Regions from separate parts of the Tritonibacter sp. AK171 genome, predicted to be linked through region 3. Evidence: riboswitches for the same ligand, from Rfam matches in the RefSeq annotation. Region 3 holds a riboswitch; each other region holds the start of a gene.

Region 1 (6,156 bases), 340 kb from region 3:
CTCAACCTGATCCATGATCGCCGCGATACCATCGTATCCAACGCTCGGATTGCGCAGGATGAGTTGATGCAGCGCTCGACATTGATGGCGGGTATCGGACTTCTCGTATTTATCGCCCTTGGTTTCGCGTTGGCTCAGAAGATCGCAAAACCGTTGCTGAAAATTCAGAACGTACTGAATAAGATGTTTGAGGGAAAATTCGACGTAGCAATCCCACAGTCTTCTATCAGCGAAGTGCAGGCTGTAAGCACAGCCATCGACAACTTCCGCAAAGGGCAAATCGAACGCGAGCGCTTTGCGGTTGAGATTACCAAAGTCATCAGTGCCTGCGCACAGGGGGATTTTTCCTTGCGCATCCCGGTTGAGGACGATGACAGCGAGTTTGCCGAGTTGGGTCACGGTGTGAATGCCATCGGAACAGTCGTGGAGAACGGACTCGCCGACGTCCGTTTCACCGTTGACGCACTTGCAAGCGGCGACCTCACGGTGCGGATGCCTGATACCCATCGCGGAGTGTTTGCAGACATCGCTATGGCTGTTGATACGCTCAGCCAAACGCAAACTGACGTCATCCGCCAACTCGCCGAAAGCAGCATCACGCTGAATAACACCGCGAATGAAATCGCTGCAGCGACATTTGATGCATCCAAACGCGGTGAAGACACCGCTGCGTCGCTTGAAGAAACCACTGGGGCCATCCAAGTACTGAACGATTCTGTTCAGGATACCGCATCCAACTCTCGCCAAGCCTATGATTTCGTGCGCGACGCCCAGAACCGGGTCAACTCCACTCTGAGAGTGGCCGAGGAAACAACCGCGTCCATCAACCGGATTCGCGAAGCCTCAGAAGCGATCAGCAAGATCACCGATCTGATCGAGGGTGTATCGTTTCAGACAAATCTACTGGCGCTGAATGCTGGCGTAGAAGCAGCCCGTGCAGGCGAGGCTGGAGCAGGTTTTGCAGTCGTGGCATCCGAAGTACGCGCCCTCGCACAACGTTCTGCGGCAGCCACCCAAGAGATCAATGAGCTGATCCGAAACAGCTCAAACGAGGTCACTCAGGGTGTTGAACTTGTTAGCCGCACGGGTGGTGAACTAAGCGCAATCAAAGAGAGTGTCGCCAGTATCGTCAAAATGGTCGACCAGATCAGTGCCGCAAATGTTGAGCAATCCAGCAGCCTCACTGAGGTGAACAGTGCGGTCACGCATCTAGATCAGAGCTCGCAAAAGAACGCCGCCATGCTGGAACAAACCGCCGCATCAACACAAATGCTGCGCGATGAGGCGGCTAAGCTGGTGGCATCGGTAAATCGGTTCAAAATCGAGGAGACGGGTTCAAGCCACTCCGCCAATCTGGATCAGGCCTACGACACTCCGGGCGAGGGGCATATGGTCGCCTAAAGTCTCGTCACTCTGCTGCTTGCAAAGGGCTGGTTCCATCAAGAACCGGCCCTTCTAACTTAAGACTGTGACCCTTTAGTACGCCGTCAACACGATAGTGGTGATAGAGAACCTCACGGGTGAGCACATCTTCCGGCATGCCTTCGGCCACCAATCGCCCCTCCTGCATCAAATGCACCGTATCGCAATAGCGCGCCGCCAGCCCGAGATCATGAAATGACACGATCGCGGTACGCCCACGGCGCCTGACCTCATCCAGCAGTCTGAGCTGGTAGTGCAAATCCAGATGGTTGGTCGGCTCGTCCAGAACATAGACCTCAGGATCGCAGGCCAGAAGCTGAGCGAAATAGCAACGCTGCAACTCGCCGCCAGAGAGGCTCTCGGCGTCTTGGTTCGCCTTGTCCTGAAGCCCAACCAATTGCAGCGCATCCTGCGTTGCTTCTCTGCGCTTTTCGCAAGGAATGTCCCGCATTGTCAGGCCAATCTCTACGATATCAGCAGGTGTCAGACCTGCGAGCAGCCCCCCACCCTGCACCAATGCTCCCACATGCCGAGACCATTCGATGGGGCTATACTCTGACTGCGCACGGCCATGCAGACGTACCTCGCCCGCCTGAGGCCGCAGCGCACGATACAGAACCCGCAGAAGTGTGGTTTTACCGGCGCCATTGGGACCAAGAAGCCCGTGGAATTGCCCGCGTTTGACCCGGAGCGACAGATCCCGCACATAAGGCTGCCCACCCACGTCTACCGAGAGATCACAAATTTCGAGTATTGGCTCATCGGACACGCGCCATCCCCCTCAGGATATATATGAACGGCGGGGCAGCCAGCAATGCGAGCAGAACCCCGAGCGGTAATTCCTCAGGCGCGAGGAGCACCCGACAAGCCAAATCCACGAGGATCAAGGTGATCGCTCCGAGGATCACAGCCTGCGGGATCAGCACCCGGTGGCGCGCGCCAACCAGCAGCCGCGCCATATGCGGCAAGATCAGACCAACAAACCCCACAATCCCCGCAATCGCAACTGCGATACCCGTCAGTGCAATGGTGACAAAGAACACCAATACCCGGATGCGCCCCACGTTCACCCCAAGAGATTGCGCACGCTCGTCCCCCAATAGGGTCGCATCCAGCTTGGATGCCGTTCGCAAGGCGAGAAACAGGGAGATCACCAGTATCACCAGCAACAGCGGCAGTTCATGCCAATCGGTGCCAGCGGCGGTTCCCATCAACCACCCCATGGCGTTGCGGGTGGCATGCGGATCGCCGACATAAAGGAAAAACGCAGTGAGCGCCTGAAACATCAGAGACACCGCAACGCCCGCAAGAATGACCACCAAAGGATCGAGGGATCGCCCACGGCGTGTCGATAGCGATATGGTGAGCAAAAACGCCGCAGCCGCACCAAGGAACGCGATCAACGGCACGCCCAGCGTCTGCGTAACGCTTGCGGGAAACCAAATAATCGCTCCAACCGCAGCAGCGGACGCGCCAGATGACACCCCCATGAGATAAGGGTCAGCCATCGGGTTGCGCAGCGCGGTTTGCATCAACAAACCCGCAAGGGTCAGCCCCGCACCGATCATGCCCACCGCAAGCACCCGAGGGATGCGCCACTGCCAAACAATCATCGACAAACCGCGCGGCGCGTCTTCACTGCGCAAAAGGATCGCCAGCCGTTCGCTCCAAGTGATCTCAGCCGTGCCCCAAAGGACACCGGCCGCCGTCGCGAGCAGTAGCACCGCAACAGAAAGTGGCAGCAAGAGCGGCGATCCTCGGCTCACTTATTTCAGCCCTGCAAGCTGATCGTTCAGGTTTTCAACACCATCGGCAAATCGCATCCCCAAGAGCGTTTCGGAAAACGGCACGGTAACAAAACGGCCCTCTTTGACAGCGCGCAACTCTCTCAACACCGGGTCCGCCTCCATGTAGGCACGCTTGTCGGCAGCCGTGGACCAGTCGGCCTCAATCAGCAGGATGACATCCGGATCAGCGGCCACAACGCGTTCCCACGACAGATCGACCCAAGTGCCCGGAACATCGCTGCTGATGCTATTGAGACCCGTGAGCTGAGACAGAAGCGCAGGCCCGCCGCAACAACCAATAGAAAACGGCGTATCGGTACCGCTGTCGTAGATAAACGCGGATTGGCCTTCGCCCGCAGGCGTGGCCGTCACTGCGTCCAGACGGGCTTTGAGCGTGCCCACTAGGTCTTCTGCACGATCTTCGACTGCAAAGAGTTTCCCAACCGTTTCAATGTCGTGGAAGATCGGCTCAACAGTCAAAGGCACGTCCTTGGGGTGCTTTTCCTTACATGAAGCATCCACCAGATAGGTGCCAACGCCAAGGTCATGCCATTTGGTCGCCTCGCCGAGATTGTCCTCAGAGAAAGCAGAACCAAATCCGGCAAAGAGGAAATCAGGCTCCTTTGCCAACACCACCTCAGCAGCTGGGTATTTTTCAGCCAGCACGGGCACGGTGTCATAGGCGGCCTTCCATTGTTCCGGGATGGCATCATCCATATAGGCGGTGCCAACCATCGCGTCCTGCAACCCCAACGCCAGCATGACTTCTGTCGCCTGCTGATTGAGGGTGATGGCGCGGCTCGGTGGGTTCTCAAAAGTATGTGAGACGCCACAGCTTTCAATGGTGACCGGATCGGCATGCGCCGCCGAGGCCAGCAACCCGAGCGGCAGCAGCAAATTACGCAGGTTCATGGGACACTCCCGTTTGATGAAAAATAAGATGTTCAAGTCGGCCACCCTTTGCGAGGACGGTCGCGACAAAGCTCTGGATGTCTGAGAGATCGGCCACGCGATACCAATCGCCGCGCGGGTAATGCACGATCACCGGTCCGGCGTTACATGGAAACACGCAACCGGTGGTGGTCACCAAGCAGCTGTCACTGAGCCCGGCGCGCCGAATTTCCACCTTGAGTGTGTCAGCAAGGTTGGGCGCGTCTTTCACATGGCAACGCGGACCTGTGCAAACCAACAGGTGGTGCCGATGCGCAGGCGGCAAATCCCAACCCTTCCCCATCTCACCCGCAGGTTTTTCACCAATCCGGCGCAGGGGTACCTCAGCCCGCGCAATAGCGCGCACGGTGGCCGCGTCGTGTTCCGGGCTGCTGGCAAAAAACAACTCCGGTGTTGAGCCCGATTGCTGGGCAAGCCATGCACCTGCTGCACTGGGCAGCCATTTCTCCAGCGATTGTGAAAACGGCATTCCGACCGGGCGCAGATCAATACGGCTGGCCCCCCGCGCGAGGAGTTCATCAAGCGCAGCCCAAAGACCTTGCCCCTCTGCCTCCAGTCGAATGGCCATGACGGGAACAGGAGCGGCGGCCTCAAGCCCTTGGGCCAGTGCTGCGAAACGCTTTGCGCTCACGTAAGTCGCTGAAATCAGGTAGAGATAAACGTGCATCCCAGCCCTCCAACGGGAGGTAGGCAACTGCAGTCCATCAGATACATCACATCTGGCATCGCGTCCTCCGCAGGCCCACCGCCCGCTTGGTTTATACATCGCGATGGCAGGTCTCCTGACTTGCGGGTCGTTGCGCGTCCGTCCCTTCCCGACCCATTTGGATCAGTGGTGTGTGACGGGGCACTTGCCGCTTACAGTTGCGGGGGCAGTTTCGGATTCGGCGCCCTTTGGCTCCTCCTCACCGAATTCCCTTTTCATCCCACTTGCCTTAGGCGTCGGGGAACCATCGCTACTCTCTTGCGTCAGTGAGACGGCCTGTGTCAAGCGACAGGGAGGAGCCGGATCAGACCATCACGACCGGCCGACCCTCAACCGTGCGCAATGGCGCGTCGGTTTCAAAGACGCTCTGGATCAGCGTCTCGGTAATCACATCCTGTGGTGCACCATCTGCACAAAGGCGCCCCTCCTTCATCACCAGAACACGGTCGGCGTAGGCGGTGGCAAAATTGATGTCATGCAGCACGATGATAACCGTGCGGTCCTTATTGTCTGCCAGATCTCTGAGGCGGGCCATCAGCGCGCGCGAGGCCGCCAGATCGAGATTGTTCAACGGCTCATCCAGCAGCAAATAATCCGTATCCTGCACATAGGTCATCGCCACAAACGCGCGCTGTCGTTGCCCACCGGACAACGTATCAAGCGACCGTTCTGCCAGCGGCAACAGATCAAAGAGGCGCATGCCATCCTCAACCATCGCGCGGTCATCAGGCGTTGGGCGTCCCCTGTGATAGGGATACCGGCCAAAGCCCACCAAATCGCGCACTGTCAAACGGCTTGCGGCGTGAACCGTTTGCGGCAGAATCGCGAGGCGCCGTGCCAAATCCTTGTCATCGCTTTCGCCCACGACAAGCTCATCCACCGTGATACGCCCCTGTTGCCGCGGTATTAGCCGCGCCATGAGCGACAGCAGCGTGGATTTACCCGCACCATTGGGACCAACAAGCGCGACAACGCCGCCTTTGGGGACAGAGACAGAAATATCCCTGAGGATCGGAGCACCATGGATATCATGGGACAGGTTCTGGACCTCGATCATCGTTTCAGTCCTTTCATCAACAACAGCAGGAACACCACCCCACCAAGGAATTCGACCACGACACTGAGCGGGGTGGTAAAGGCAAAGACACGCTCGAGCGCCCATTGGCCGCCAACAAGGATCACGCCGGAAATCAGCGCGCTACCCGGCAGCAGGATCGCATGGCGATAGGTTGGCAGAACCAGATAGGTCAGCGCAGAAACCAAGAGACCAAAGAAGGCCACTGGCCCCAC
Region 2 (6,156 bases), 1.3 Mb from region 3:
GCGCAATATAGGACACGGAAACCAGCTGGCCGGGGGCAGCCACCATCATAGCCAGCTGATCCGTGCACAGATTCATCGACACCACGCGGGCGGGATCGGCCAGAGTGCCGCTTGCGCCAAAGATGAGGCCCAGCAGAAGACCAAATGCCCGCCCCATGGATCAGAACGATGCCTTGAGGCCGATGTAGGCAGCCCGGCCACGCTTTGCGTAGCCCCAGACATCGGAATAGTCCTCGTCAAAGAGATTGGTGATTCGTCCGGTCAAGGTCACATTCTCCGTCAGCTCATACTGGGCTGCCAGGTCGACAGTGGTGTAGGCGTCCATCTCCACCGTTGCGTAGCTGCCCCAGTATTGGGTGTCGTAGTTCCCGGCCACGTGACGCAGGTCTGCCGTGATCAAACCACGCCCACCGAAGGTTTGCACGATCGCGCTCAAAAGAACCTCGTGTTCGGGGCGACGGACTTCCACCGATCCATTCGGGTTCGTCGCATCGAGATAGGTATAGGCCAGACGCAGATCGATCACATCCGTGGCTTCCAGTTCCGCGCTCACCTCTACGCCCTGACGGTCGCTGTCGCCTGCCTGATTGCGGTAGGAAAAGATGCTGGCGCTGGTCACCGGATCGGTGCCTACAAAATACCTCTCGATCTCGTTTGTGAGCGTTTCGTTGAAATAGGTCACATCGATCACGCCACGGCCCTGCAGCACCGGCACTTCGACACCGATGTCAAAGCTGCGGTTCTCCTCCGGCTTCAGGTTCGGATTGCCCTGATAGACCGAGGTGCCGTAATCTGCGTTGGCATAAAGTTCAAAATAGGATGGGTTGACGATCCCGGTTCCGGCAGAAGCGTGCAACCGCACGCCTGAGGCAAAGGTATAGGACGCACTAGCGGTCCAGGTGGTGGCATCATCAAAGACCTTGTTGTCGTCAAACCGCGCCCCAAGCTGGATGTCCAGCCCGTTGCCGAAGCTGCCGCGATACTCCCGCGCCACGGAATTTGACTCACGGTTATAGGCGGGATTGGAGCTGCTCGTGTCTTCTTCCCATTCCAGCATCGCGTTCAGCAGATGGCTCGCATCGACAACCTGGCCGCCGTCAATCGCATAGCTCAGGAGATATTTCGCGGCCGTGGTCTGGGTCTCGGTCGGGGTTCCACCATTGTAGGACTGGTCGTAATCGGTGCGTTCATAGGAAAGACGATGCTTCATCCGGCCACCGAGCATTTCGTATTCGGCAAAGACTTGTCCCAGCCGCTCGTCGCGCTCGCTGTATGGGGCGGCTTCGTCGACGACATAGGAAGCGGCGTCAGTCGCGCTCCAGGACGTGCTGTCGTTGTCGTATTCCTCATCGGCTTTGCGGAAGGTGAACCCGAGCTTCAGCTCAGGGGTGACGAGATAGTCGCCGGAAAGTTGCAGCGTGCTGCGGCGGATGCCATCCTCTTCGCCGCCATCGCCGGAGATATCGTAGCCGTCATCCTGGTCATGGGCGAGACTGAGGGAAAGGCCACCGCGGTCGGTGCGCGTGGAGGCTCGAGCCGAAGCCCGCCATCCATCTGCGCCGAGTTCCAGACTGCCGCCGTACTCCTGGCCGATATTGCCCTTCTTGGTAATGATGTTGATTACCCCGGAAGAGGCGTTGGAGCCATAAAACACTGACTGTGGCCCGCGCAGCACCTCGATCCGTTCGATATTGGCAGTATCGAGCCCGGTAAGGATGTATTCCCCGTCGCCACCTGTTGCTTCGATGCCGTCGATCAGGATCAGCGTATGGTTGCCCTCGCCACCGCGTATACGGACCTGGGTAAAGCTGTCCCCGGAACCATTTACTGCGAGACCGGGAATGGAGCGAAGTGCGTTTTGCACGGATGTAATGCCGCGTTCCTCGATGTCCCGCGCGGTCAGGACGCTGGCCGAACGGCCGTACCGTTGCAGTTCCATCGGGGTAAATCCTCCGGACACGATAATTGGCTGAAGGTCGATCACAGGATTGTCCTGTGCTTTGGCGTTCCCGGCTGCAACAACCGCGCAGATCGCAAAGAAAGAGGTAGCTGTCGTTCTCATTGTCCCAAAACCCTTATGACCTGCGCATACAGGTCAACGCGCCGCATGTATGCGGCTTCTTTGTCTATCTTGAGTTCGAGGAAACGCAGAGGCTCCCGCAAACGGTGAAAATACCACCGCATCGGAACATCCGAAGTCCTTGGCACGCCCCGCGCCCGGACTGGGTGATTGTTCGGGCAGGTCTCCTGACTCGCGGGTCGAGGCTTTGTCGCGCCTTCCCGCCCCTCTGGGGCAGTGGTCTGTTGCGACATCGCTCTCCGCTTACAGTTGCGGGGGCAGTCACGGATTTGGTGCCTGTTGGCTACACCACACCGTGTTCCCTTTTAACCGGGTGAAGACTTCTCCAGCCGGACCAGAACGTTGGGCAATAAGCAGGATGCACCCAACCCTGTCAAGTTTCCAGAAGGCGCATTAAGGAATTTGTAAGGACGCCGAGCACCAAGTGCGCGCTCCCCCTTCTTGCCGCAGAAAATCGAGCGACAAAAGTCTGCAACCACTTCGGCGCATACTTTCGCAGGTCCCATATAGGCGAGGTTTTTGGTCTTAAGGGAGTTTGGTGCGGGTGAAGGGACTTGAACCCCCACGCCTTGCGGCGCCAGAACCTAAATCTGGTGCGTCTACCAATTCCGCCACACCCGCAGTGAGAGCGTATTTGTCAGCCTCGCCCGAGAATGTAAAGTGCTTTTGCGCGGATCATGCCACTCATCGGGCGTGCAAACCGATCCCCCCTCAGTGATCATAGTATTCCTCTGAATAAAGGCAGAAAAATTGCTCTGGCTTTGCTCAAAACGCTTGCCGTTGTTCTGCAGACAGTGATACTGAGCGCATGTCGCGGGTGTAGCTCAATGGTAGAGCAGCAGCTTCCCAAGCTGACGACGAGGGTTCGATTCCCTTCACCCGCTCCACTCCGCTAAATTTCACATGATCGCTGCGTCGCATTGGTGCCGAAATGGGTTGCGCCTTTGTATGGTTCTCCGTAGTCCCCTATCTTATGGAACCACGCTTTCTCACACCGCTCACCGCCGATGAACAACTTGCCCAAGGGTTGCCCGCAGCCGTGCCCATGGCCATGGCGGATCGTGTTCGTTTCTCTGAAATCGACATTCTTCAGCATGTGAACAACAAGGCCTACCTCGACTGGTTCGAGGCGTTGCGGGTGAACTACTACAACAGCCATTTCCGCCATCATTTCAACGGTGATGAACCGCGTCACGTGGTCCGCAATGCCGATATCCATTATGTGCGTGAGATGGTTCTGGGGGAAACTTACGTGACCACCGCACGGGTGCTGTCCTTCAGACGGACCTCGTATATTCTGGAGCAGCAAATCTGGTCTGGAGATTTGCGCGCCAGCATGGTCGGTGTAATGGTGTTCAGATCTGCAGACGGTAGCGCAGGCTACCCGATCCCGGAAAGCCTGCGACAGCAGTTTGTCACATTGGATGGGGCAACAGAGGCAAGCTGATCGCCTCCGCGCGCCTTGGTGCGGCGTGACTTATTCCGCCCAGTGAACCTGACATTCTGACAAAACAGCCTGAATAGGTGCCTCTTCCGGTGGCAGGCTCTGTGCGCGCTCGAGTGCCTCGCGTTTCTCTGCCCCAAAGATCACCAGATGTTTCGCCATTGCCGCATCCAGAACATGCGCCGAGAGCGTGATACGCGCCTCGGGTTGGCTATCTGGGCGCATCACAGCGACTTCCGGCGCATCAGCAGCTAGGGCGTGCTCAAGCCCGGCGACGCCGGGAAACAGCGAGGCGGTGTGCATATCCGTCCCCATGCCCAAGAGCGCAACCGCAAGACCACCCTGCCCGCGCACTTTTTCCGATAGGCTTTCGATGGCGTCATCCGGCTCCAGCCCGTCTGTATAAAACGGCAGGAATTGCGCCTCAGCCGCGCGATTGGTCAACAACCGGCTGCGGATCAGCTTGGCGTTGGAGCGATCGCTGTCTTCGGGCACCCAGCGCTCGTCCGAGGCCATGACGCAGACATTGCCCCAATCCAATTCAGCCGCGCAAAGGTCATCAAAAATCGGACCCGGCGTGGTGCCACCCGCAACGGCGATTGCCGCGCGCCCATTGCGCAGCAGATGATTTTTCAGATCCCCGGCAATACGATTGGCCACCGAGATCGAGAGCATCTCTCTATCCGGATATTCGTTGAAATTCATGACACTGCTCCTGAATTCTGAGGTGACATCATTGCTGATGTGACATTCTGAACAAAACAGTGTCATAGCTCAACCCGAAGGCCAAGTGCCGCCATGCCGGCTCAGTTGATATAGAATTCGCCCACCACGTTACGCCATTCCCCGCTCGACATCATTTTACGATGCGAAAAGCGGACATGATGCAGCGGACCTTCGATTTCCTGTTTCCAGAAATCTATGAAGGAAAACAGTCGCGGATGATCCGGTGCCAGATCATAATCCTGCCAGACAAACGTGTTGAGGACATGTGTATAGTCAGGCATGTGATAAGTGAATTCAGCCGTGGTCAGGCCGTAACCTTTGAGCATCAGTTCCGTTTCAGATGGTTCCATTTACATCCTCCGAAAAAGGGTTGATGTAACCAGCCTACGGAAGACAGGTAAATTTTCATATAAATCATATTGTTAGCAGATAAGCGCCATTGCTGCTAAGGTTTGCGGGGCTGCTTGCTTGCACGGTATATGCGCGGTCTGATATGGTGACCCCACAACATATAGATCCAAAAGAGAAGCGGGCAGCCAACGTGAGCGATACGCCGGAAACTCCTGAAAACCCTGATGAAAACCTGCCAGCGCGCCCGTCTTATGATGGTCCGACGGTTTCCATCGAATCCGAGATGCGCAATTCGTACCTCGATTATGCGATGTCGGTTATTGTCAGCCGTGCCATTCCCGACCTTCGGGATGGTCTGAAGCCGGTGCACCGCCGGATTCTCTATGCCATGCATGAGACCGGCAACAGCCACGACAAGGCCTACCGCAAGTCGGCCCGTCCCGTCGGCGACGTGATGGGTAAATACCACCCCCACGGTGACAGTGCGATCTACGATGCCTTGGTGCGGATGGCGCAGGATTTCTCCATGTCGCTGCCGCTTCTGGATGGTCAGGGCAACTTCGGCTCTATGGACGGCGATAACCCTGCCGCCATGCGCTATACCGAAGTTCGAATGGATAAGCCCGCAGCCTTCATGCTCGCGGATATCGAAAAAGAAACGGTTGATTTCCAGGACAACTACGACGGCAAGGACAAGGAACCCACTGTTCTTCCGGCACGTTTTCCAAACATGCTGGTCAATGGTGCCGGTGGTATTGCGGTCGGTATGGCCACCAATATCCCGCCGCACAACCTTGGCGAAGTGGTGGATGCAACCCTTGCCCTGATTGAAGACCCGGATCTGACGTCTGAGCAACTGATTGATTATGTGCCGGGTCCCGATTTTCCGACCGGTGGCGTGATGCTGGGCCGTTCTGGCGCGCGCAAGGCCTATCTTGAGGGTCGCGGCAGCGTTATCATTCGCGCGAAGACCCGTGTCGAAGAGATTAGGAAAGACCGCTACGCTATTGTTGTTGATGAGATTCCTTATCAGGTCAACAAGGCGTCCATGATCGAAAAGATCGCGGAACAAGTGCGCGAAAAACGCATCGAAGGCGTCTCTCATGTGCAGGACGAATCTGACCGCAATGGCGTGCGTGTTGTTGTCGAACTGAAGCGCGATGCCACCGCCGAGGTCGTGCTGAACCAGCTTTATCGTTTCACGCCGATGCAAACGTCCTTCGGCTGCAACATGCTGGCGCTGAACGGTGGCCGTCCTGAACAGCTGACCTTGCGCAAATTCCTCACGTCTTTCATAGACTTCCGCGAAGATGTTGTGGCGCGACGCACCGCCTACAATCTGCGCAAGGCGCGCGAGCGCAGCCACATCCTATGTGGTTTGGCGGTTGCCGTTTCCAACGTTGACGAGGTGGTCGCCACCATTCGCTCCTCTGCGGATGCTGCCGAAGCCCGTCAAAAGCTGATGACACGCCGCTGGCCAGCCTCGGACATCGCAGGCTATATTCGCCTGATCGATGATCCGACCCATACGATGAACGACGACGGTACCTATAAC
Region 3 (6,156 bases):
GCCAGTGACCTTGGTGCGATTGACCGCCACCATGCCAAACTGCAACGCACGGCTCAGGCGATAGATCCGGCGCGGGTCGTGGCTGTGCACATAGGCAACGAGGCCATATTCGCTGTCATTGGCACGCTGGATCACCTCTTCCTCGGTGTCAAACGGCGTGATCGGCGCGACGGGGCCAAAGGTCTCCTCGCGCAGGATGGCCGCATTTGCGGGCACATCGGTCAACACGGTGGGTTCATAAAACAGCGGCCCCAGCGCGTGGCGTTTGCCACCACAGGCGAGGGTTGCTCCCTTTTCCAGCGCGTCGGCCACGTGTTGTTCCTGTTTTTGCACCGCTTTTTCGTTCATCAAGGGACCGATGTCGGGATCATCAATCCCCTTGCCCACAGTCAGCGCCTGCGTCGCTGCAACAAAGCGGGTGCAAAACTCGTCATAGATGGCGCGTTCAACAAAGATGCGGTTGGCCCCGAGGCAATCCTGCCCGGAGGTGGCAAATTTTGCCTTGATCGTTTCGGCCACCGCGCGGTCCAGATCGCAGTTTTTAAAGACAATGACCGGGGCATGTCCGCCCAGTTCCATCACCAGCCGTTTGACCGTCTCGGCGGACTGGCGATAGAGCAGTTTGCCAACCTCGGTAGAGCCGGTGAACGACAAGGCCCGCACTCGCGCGTCCCGTGTCCATGGCTCAACCACCACCGGGGCTTTGCCCGTAACCACGTTGAATACGCCCTTGGGGATGCCCGCGCGTTCCGCAAGCTCGGCCAATGCCAGCGCGCTGAAAGGTGTTTCACCAGAAGGATGCGCCACAACGGTGCAACCCGCCGCCAGTGCGGCTGCGGCCTTGCGGGTCAGCATCGCGGATGGAAAGTTCCATGGCGTGATCAATGCGGCCACGCCCACAGGTTCGCGCCACAGCTCCACCTCGGCATCGGGCAAATGGCTGGTGACGCCCTCGATATTGGGGCGTTTGGATTCCTCGGCATAGAATTCGACAAAGGCCGCGCCATAATCGATCTCGCCGCGTGCCTCAGAGAGGGGCTTACCCTGCTCCAGCACCATCAGGCGGGCGAGGTCTTCTTTGTGTTCGATCATCAATTCAAACCAGCGACGCAGGATGGCGCAACGGTCCTGCGGCAGCATCAATGCCCAGCTGGCAAAGGCGGCATGCGCCGCATCCACCGCGGCAGAGGAATCCTCTGCCGTCATCGCGGTCACATCACCGATGAAATCCCCGGTGGCCGGGTCATGAACGGCGACAACCTCGCCATTGGATGAGGCACACCATTTCCCATTTATGTAGGAAAACGAGCGCACTAGCGATTTGTCACTGATCTCCGCACGCGCGGACAGGGCCGATAACGACATGTCTGCTCCTCCTGAAAGTCTCAGGAAGAGTGTGCAGGGTGTTTTCAGAAGATGTGACTGAAGTTTGCCGGGTGGGCAGAGGATTCAACTGCCCTGCAGCAGGATTTCGAGAGGCGGCACGCCCGCGCCCTTTACGGGCTTGGTCACAATATAGGTGAAATAGCGGCTAAGACCGATGCGTGCATCCAGCATCGCGTCGATCAGCCGCTGGTAAGCATCGATGTCGCAGGTAACGATCTGCAACAGGTAATCAAAGCCACCGCCCAGCGCCCAGCAGGCCACCACCTCATCATAGCGCTGCATGGCGGCCTCAAAGGACTGAAAGCTTGCCGCCGTGTGATCCGCAAGTTCGGCCGCCACAAAGACGGTGACGTGCGGTGCGATTTTCTTGAGGTTGATGCGGGCGTTATACCCCTCGATCAGCCCGGCCTTTTCCAGCTTCTTCAGGCGTTCCCAGCAAGGCGTGGGCGACAGGCCCACCTGATCGGCCAGTGCTGCCTTGGTGATGCGGCCATCGCGGGACAGAATGCGGAGGATATCGAGGTCGCGCTGATCCAGATGCATGTCAGCCCTCGACCACACCGATCACGGCGGCGCAGTCACCGGATTTTATCATGCCGGGGAAATGGCGGCTGATCAGCACGCCACTGCGGCGGGCGCGGTATTCCACGGGGGCCTGCCCGGTGCGGTCGGGCGACCAGACGCGGGCGACCACATCGCCCTTTTGCACATGATCGCCAAGGTCGAGCATGATCTCGAAAAGACCGTCGTGCTCGCTGAACAGGAAACAATCCCCATCTGGCATATCGAGCGTCACCGAAGGATCAATCCGCATCTCGCCCTGAAAAATTCCAAAGTGGATCAACACATTGCGCAGGCCTTTCTTGGCGATGGCATTGCTGCGCGCGGTGGACATGCCGCCGCCGCCCAGTTCCGTGGTAACCAGCACCGTGCCCATATCCTCGACGGCGGTGTCGTACATGCCCTCGCTGTCGATCTCTAAAAGTTGCACAGAGTAAGGCGCGTTAAAGGCCTGCATCGCGGCGTAGCAGGCCTCCTGAAGGCCCTTGTCCTCAAGGATATGCGCCGCAGCGAAGGGCACAAAATCCAGCGTTTTGCCGCCAGAATGAAAATCCACCGCCACATCCGCCATCGGCAGGAGCGTGCGTTGGAAATAATCGGCAATCTTTTCAGTGACCGTGCCATCGGGACGGCCCGGAAACGCGCGGTTCAGGTTGCCCCGATCGATGGGCGAGGTGCGCGCGCTGGCGCGAAAGGCAGGATAGTTGAAATAGGGCACGATAATCAGCCGCCCGGTGACATCCTCGGCGCGGGTGGTGGCGGCAAGCTCTTGCAGCGCCACGGGGCCCTCGTATTCGTCGCCGTGGTTGGCTCCGGTCAAAAGCGCGGTTTTGCCCGTGCCGTTCTGGATCACCGTGATCGGGATCATCACGGACCCCCACGCGCTGTCATCCCGGCTGTAAGGCAGCTTTAGAAACCCGTGGTGCACACCGTCCTGATCCAGTGGAATCGTCGGAGAGATCGGATTGTCTTTCATCGCCTTGTCCTTTTGCCTGTCGGGAATGGAGCACCCTTCGCCTCAATTGCGGGGCCTCTCTCTATGTCACCAATACGAAGGCTGAGCGGGAATTCAAAGCCTTGTGTGCGCTCGCGCCATTCGCGCAGGTTGTTGCGCTCTCCCTAGTCGGAGCGCAGCCCTGCCCCCGCACGGTCGCGCGCGCGCACCTGATAGGGGGTCATGTTATACTCACGCCGATAGGCACGAGAGAGCGATGTTGACGAGGCAAAGCCGCTGGCAAAGGCAATCTCTGCAATGGGAAGGTTCGTGTCCGTGATGAGCTTGTTGGCAAGTTTCAACCGCAACTGCATGTAGTGCTTGGCCGGGGTGGTGTTGAGATGCGTCAGGAACAATCGTTCCAGATGGCGCACAGAAATCCCGGCGCGCTCGGCGATCTCAGCCGTGGGGAGCGGATGTTCGATGAACTCTTCCATGATGGCCATGGCACGTACCAAACGGGCCTCAAGGAGGTTGGTATTGCGGGCAGCCCCTTGGGGCTGTTCACCAGAATAGCCCCGTGCGGTGTCGATCATCAGCACGCTCGCCAGTTCGGCGCAATGTTGCGGTGCGAGGATCTGCGACAGGTAGCGCACCACCAATTCGGCACTGTAACCGCCCCCGGCAGAGGTCAGGAGACCTGCGTTATCCTCCACCAAGCGATCTGTGAGCGTTGGGTATTCTCCGGCCTCCCGCAGCGCGCGCAGGTCTTGCCAATGGGTTGTGGCCGGACCCGACAAGGGCGCGGACCGACGGATATAGGCGGTTGCCGCATCTGACAGCAAAAAGGCCGGGCGGCGCAGCTTTTGCATTGCACGCGCACGCGCCAGCCAGCTGCCTCCGCTGCAGTTGCGCCCGCCGATGACAAAGAGCACATCTTGCAGATATTGCAGCCCAATTGCCGGTTCCGCCCGGATCATCATTCCCGCAGTGCCCGTCACAACACCCGGACTGTCAGAGGTGATCCGCCATGAGAACCATGTGCCTGCTTCCAGCGCATTTGCGGCCTCAAACACCGCAAGGATCGAGGACAGCTCGATATGCGAAAACCCCGGCTGCACAAAAATCTCAACCGTCAATCGCGGGTTTTCACCGCTGGCGTCGGGCGGTGCGCTGGGAGTTGAGGGCGTGGGATTTACGTTCATGTTGGATCAAGACCCTACCCGGCTCGGGAGCACCTCCACAAGTCATCTCGAGCCGCTTTCTCGCAGCAATGCGTCACCGCAGGATCAAGCTGGTTCAGACGCTCGCTCTGCTGGGCCGGCGACACGGCGGGATCTTTTGGCATGCGTTTGCCCCTGCCCGAGGGACGGTCGGAAAGGCTATTGCCGAACGCTAAGATCCCCCTTAACAATCGCGCGTCGGTTTCCATTTGGAAATAATAGGGAATCCGCCACCATTCTTTGGTGAACCGGAACTGCCCCCGCAACTGTAGGCGCGGAGCGTCGGCGAACTGCCACTGCAGCCTTGGCTGTGGGAAGGCCCGCCGACACGATGAAACGCCAGTCAGGAGACCTGCCGACATCTGTTTTGCAACTTGGCTCGGACGGGGTGTCTGAGGAGGTGTCGAATGCACGTTGTCAGCAGCAAAGTTGACGCGGATCATAGCCAGATCAGGGATACGGGCCATTGCCGTCCGGTCGGTGGTCCAGTTCTGAAGCGGCATATCCTCTCTTTCTCCGGGTCCATCACATACCGGAGTTGATCCATGTATCCGAAATTCCTTCTGGCGAGCGCTCTTTGCGCCACCGGTCTTGGCTTTGCCGCGCAGGCTGACACCACCTATCCGCTCACGCTCGAAAATTGCGGATCGGAAGTCACCTTTGACAAAGCCCCCGAAACAACGGTGACCGTTGGTCAGGCCGCAACAGAGGTTCTGTACGCGCTGGGTCTGGGTGAAAAGGTCACCGGCACCTCGGTCTGGTTCACCAAGGTGCTCCCCGAATTTGAAGAACTGAACGCCGGGGTTGAGCGTCTTGCGGACAATGATCCCAGTTTTGAGAGCGTTGTGGCAAAGCGCCCCGGGCTGGTGAGCGTACAATATGAGTGGCATGTCGGCCCGCAGGGTATCGTTGCCACGCGCGAGCAATTCTCTGACCTTGGCATCCCGACCTACGTCCTGCCTGCCGACTGTGTGGGCAAAGACAACACCAAGGGGTCCGATGGCACCCGCCTTGAGATGTACGAAATGAGCAGCGTCTATCGCGGCATCGAAGAGATGGCGCAGATATTCAATGTTCCCGAGCGCGGCACAGAACTGGTGGCGAGCCTCAAAGCCCGCGAAACCGCCGCGATCGAGACCGCCAAGGCGCTTGATCTGACCGATAGCTCTGCGGTGTTCTGGTTCTCCTCGGCGGAGATGGACATCGACCCTTACGTCGCTGGGCAAGCTGGCGCACCCGCCTACATGATGGAGGCCCTCGGCCTGCGGAACGTCATCGAAAGCAATGAGGAATGGCCGACCGTCAGCTGGGAAACCATCGCGCGCGCCAATCCGTCGGTGATTGTGGTCGCCCGTATGGAACGCCGCCGTTTTGAAGCCGACGATGTTGAAAAAAAGCTGGAGTTCCTGCGCACCGATCCGGTTGCGAGCCAGATGGATGCGGTGAAAAACGACCGTATCGTGATCCTTGATGCCCATGCGATGGATCCCTCGATCCGCAATATCTCGGCGCTGGAAACGCTGGCCGAAGCACTGCCCGCATTGGATCAGTGATGAGCGACGCGGCACTCACCCGCCCCCTGCATCGACGTGTCACGCTGTGGGGCGTGCCGGGGATTGCCGTCTTGACGCTGGCCATTCTGGCTGGCGTCATTATTGGAGAGACGCCGCTGCCCATCCCCACGGTGGCGGCGGCGCTTGCCAATAACCTGTGGGATGCAGGCTATGTAATCGATCCCATTGATGCCGGTATCATCTGGAGCTACCGGCTGCCCCGGACCTTGGTCGCGGCGGCCTGCGGCGCCGGGTTGGCGCTTTCGGGCGTGGTGCTGCAATCGCTGGTGCGCAATGCGCTGGCCGATCCTTATTTGCTCGGTGTCTCCGCCGGGGCTGGCGCCGGAGCGGTTACCGTGACTGTCTTAGGCGTCGGCGGCGGCCTCTTGGGGATCTCGACAGGTTCTTTTATCGGCGCGGCATTGGCCTTTGGTGTTGTATCATTGTTGGCGCGCGCCGCTGGGGGTGGCCCCGCACAACTGGTTCTGGCCGGGATAGC

The links. Region 3 has a riboswitch for cobalamin ahead of QNI81_RS12660 (ABC transporter substrate-binding protein). Riboswitches for the same ligand answer to the same signal wherever they lie in the genome.
Region 1: linked by a shared signal. The riboswitch ahead of QNI81_RS14270 ((2Fe-2S) ferredoxin domain-containing protein) and the one ahead of QNI81_RS12660 (ABC transporter substrate-binding protein) in region 3 are both predicted to bind cobalamin.
Region 2: linked by a shared signal. The riboswitch ahead of QNI81_RS06515 (TonB-dependent receptor plug domain-containing protein) and the one ahead of QNI81_RS12660 (ABC transporter substrate-binding protein) in region 3 are both predicted to bind cobalamin.

Annotation. Positions count from the first base shown of each region.
Region 1 covers NZ_CP126134.1:3,025,132-3,031,287, reverse strand. Annotated here, with positions in the region: gene QNI81_RS14290 (methyl-accepting chemotaxis protein) at 1-1,401, shown strand, start outside; gene QNI81_RS14285 (ABC transporter ATP-binding protein) at 1,409-2,191, opposite strand; gene QNI81_RS14280 (FecCD family ABC transporter permease) at 2,181-3,188, opposite strand; gene QNI81_RS14275 (ABC transporter substrate-binding protein) at 3,189-4,121, opposite strand; gene QNI81_RS14270 ((2Fe-2S) ferredoxin domain-containing protein) at 4,108-4,827, opposite strand; cobalamin riboswitch at 4,916-5,130, opposite strand; gene QNI81_RS14265 (iron ABC transporter ATP-binding protein) at 5,171-5,923, opposite strand; gene QNI81_RS14260 (iron chelate uptake ABC transporter family permease subunit) at 5,920-6,156, opposite strand, start outside.
Region 2 covers NZ_CP126134.1:1,367,721-1,373,876, reverse strand. Annotated here, with positions in the region: gene QNI81_RS06520 (ABC transporter substrate-binding protein) at 1-157, opposite strand, end outside; gene QNI81_RS06515 (TonB-dependent receptor plug domain-containing protein) at 161-2,062, opposite strand; cobalamin riboswitch at 2,221-2,434, opposite strand; tRNA gene QNI81_RS06510 (tRNA-Leu) at 2,617-2,701, opposite strand; tRNA gene QNI81_RS06505 (tRNA-Gly) at 2,894-2,967, shown strand; gene QNI81_RS06500 (acyl-CoA thioesterase) at 3,054-3,527, shown strand; gene pgl (6-phosphogluconolactonase) at 3,558-4,229, opposite strand; gene QNI81_RS06490 (usg protein) at 4,331-4,600, opposite strand; gene gyrA (DNA gyrase subunit A) at 4,792-6,156, shown strand, end outside.
Region 3 covers NZ_CP126134.1:2,687,889-2,694,044, forward strand. Annotated here, with positions in the region: gene QNI81_RS12640 (NAD-dependent succinate-semialdehyde dehydrogenase) at 1-1,365, opposite strand, end outside; gene QNI81_RS12645 (Lrp/AsnC family transcriptional regulator) at 1,450-1,929, opposite strand; gene doeB (N(2)-acetyl-L-2,4-diaminobutanoate deacetylase DoeB) at 1,931-2,923, opposite strand; gene QNI81_RS12655 (GlxA family transcriptional regulator) at 3,067-4,086, opposite strand; cobalamin riboswitch at 4,287-4,478, shown strand; gene QNI81_RS12660 (ABC transporter substrate-binding protein) at 4,650-5,657, shown strand; gene QNI81_RS12665 (FecCD family ABC transporter permease) at 5,657-6,156, shown strand, end outside.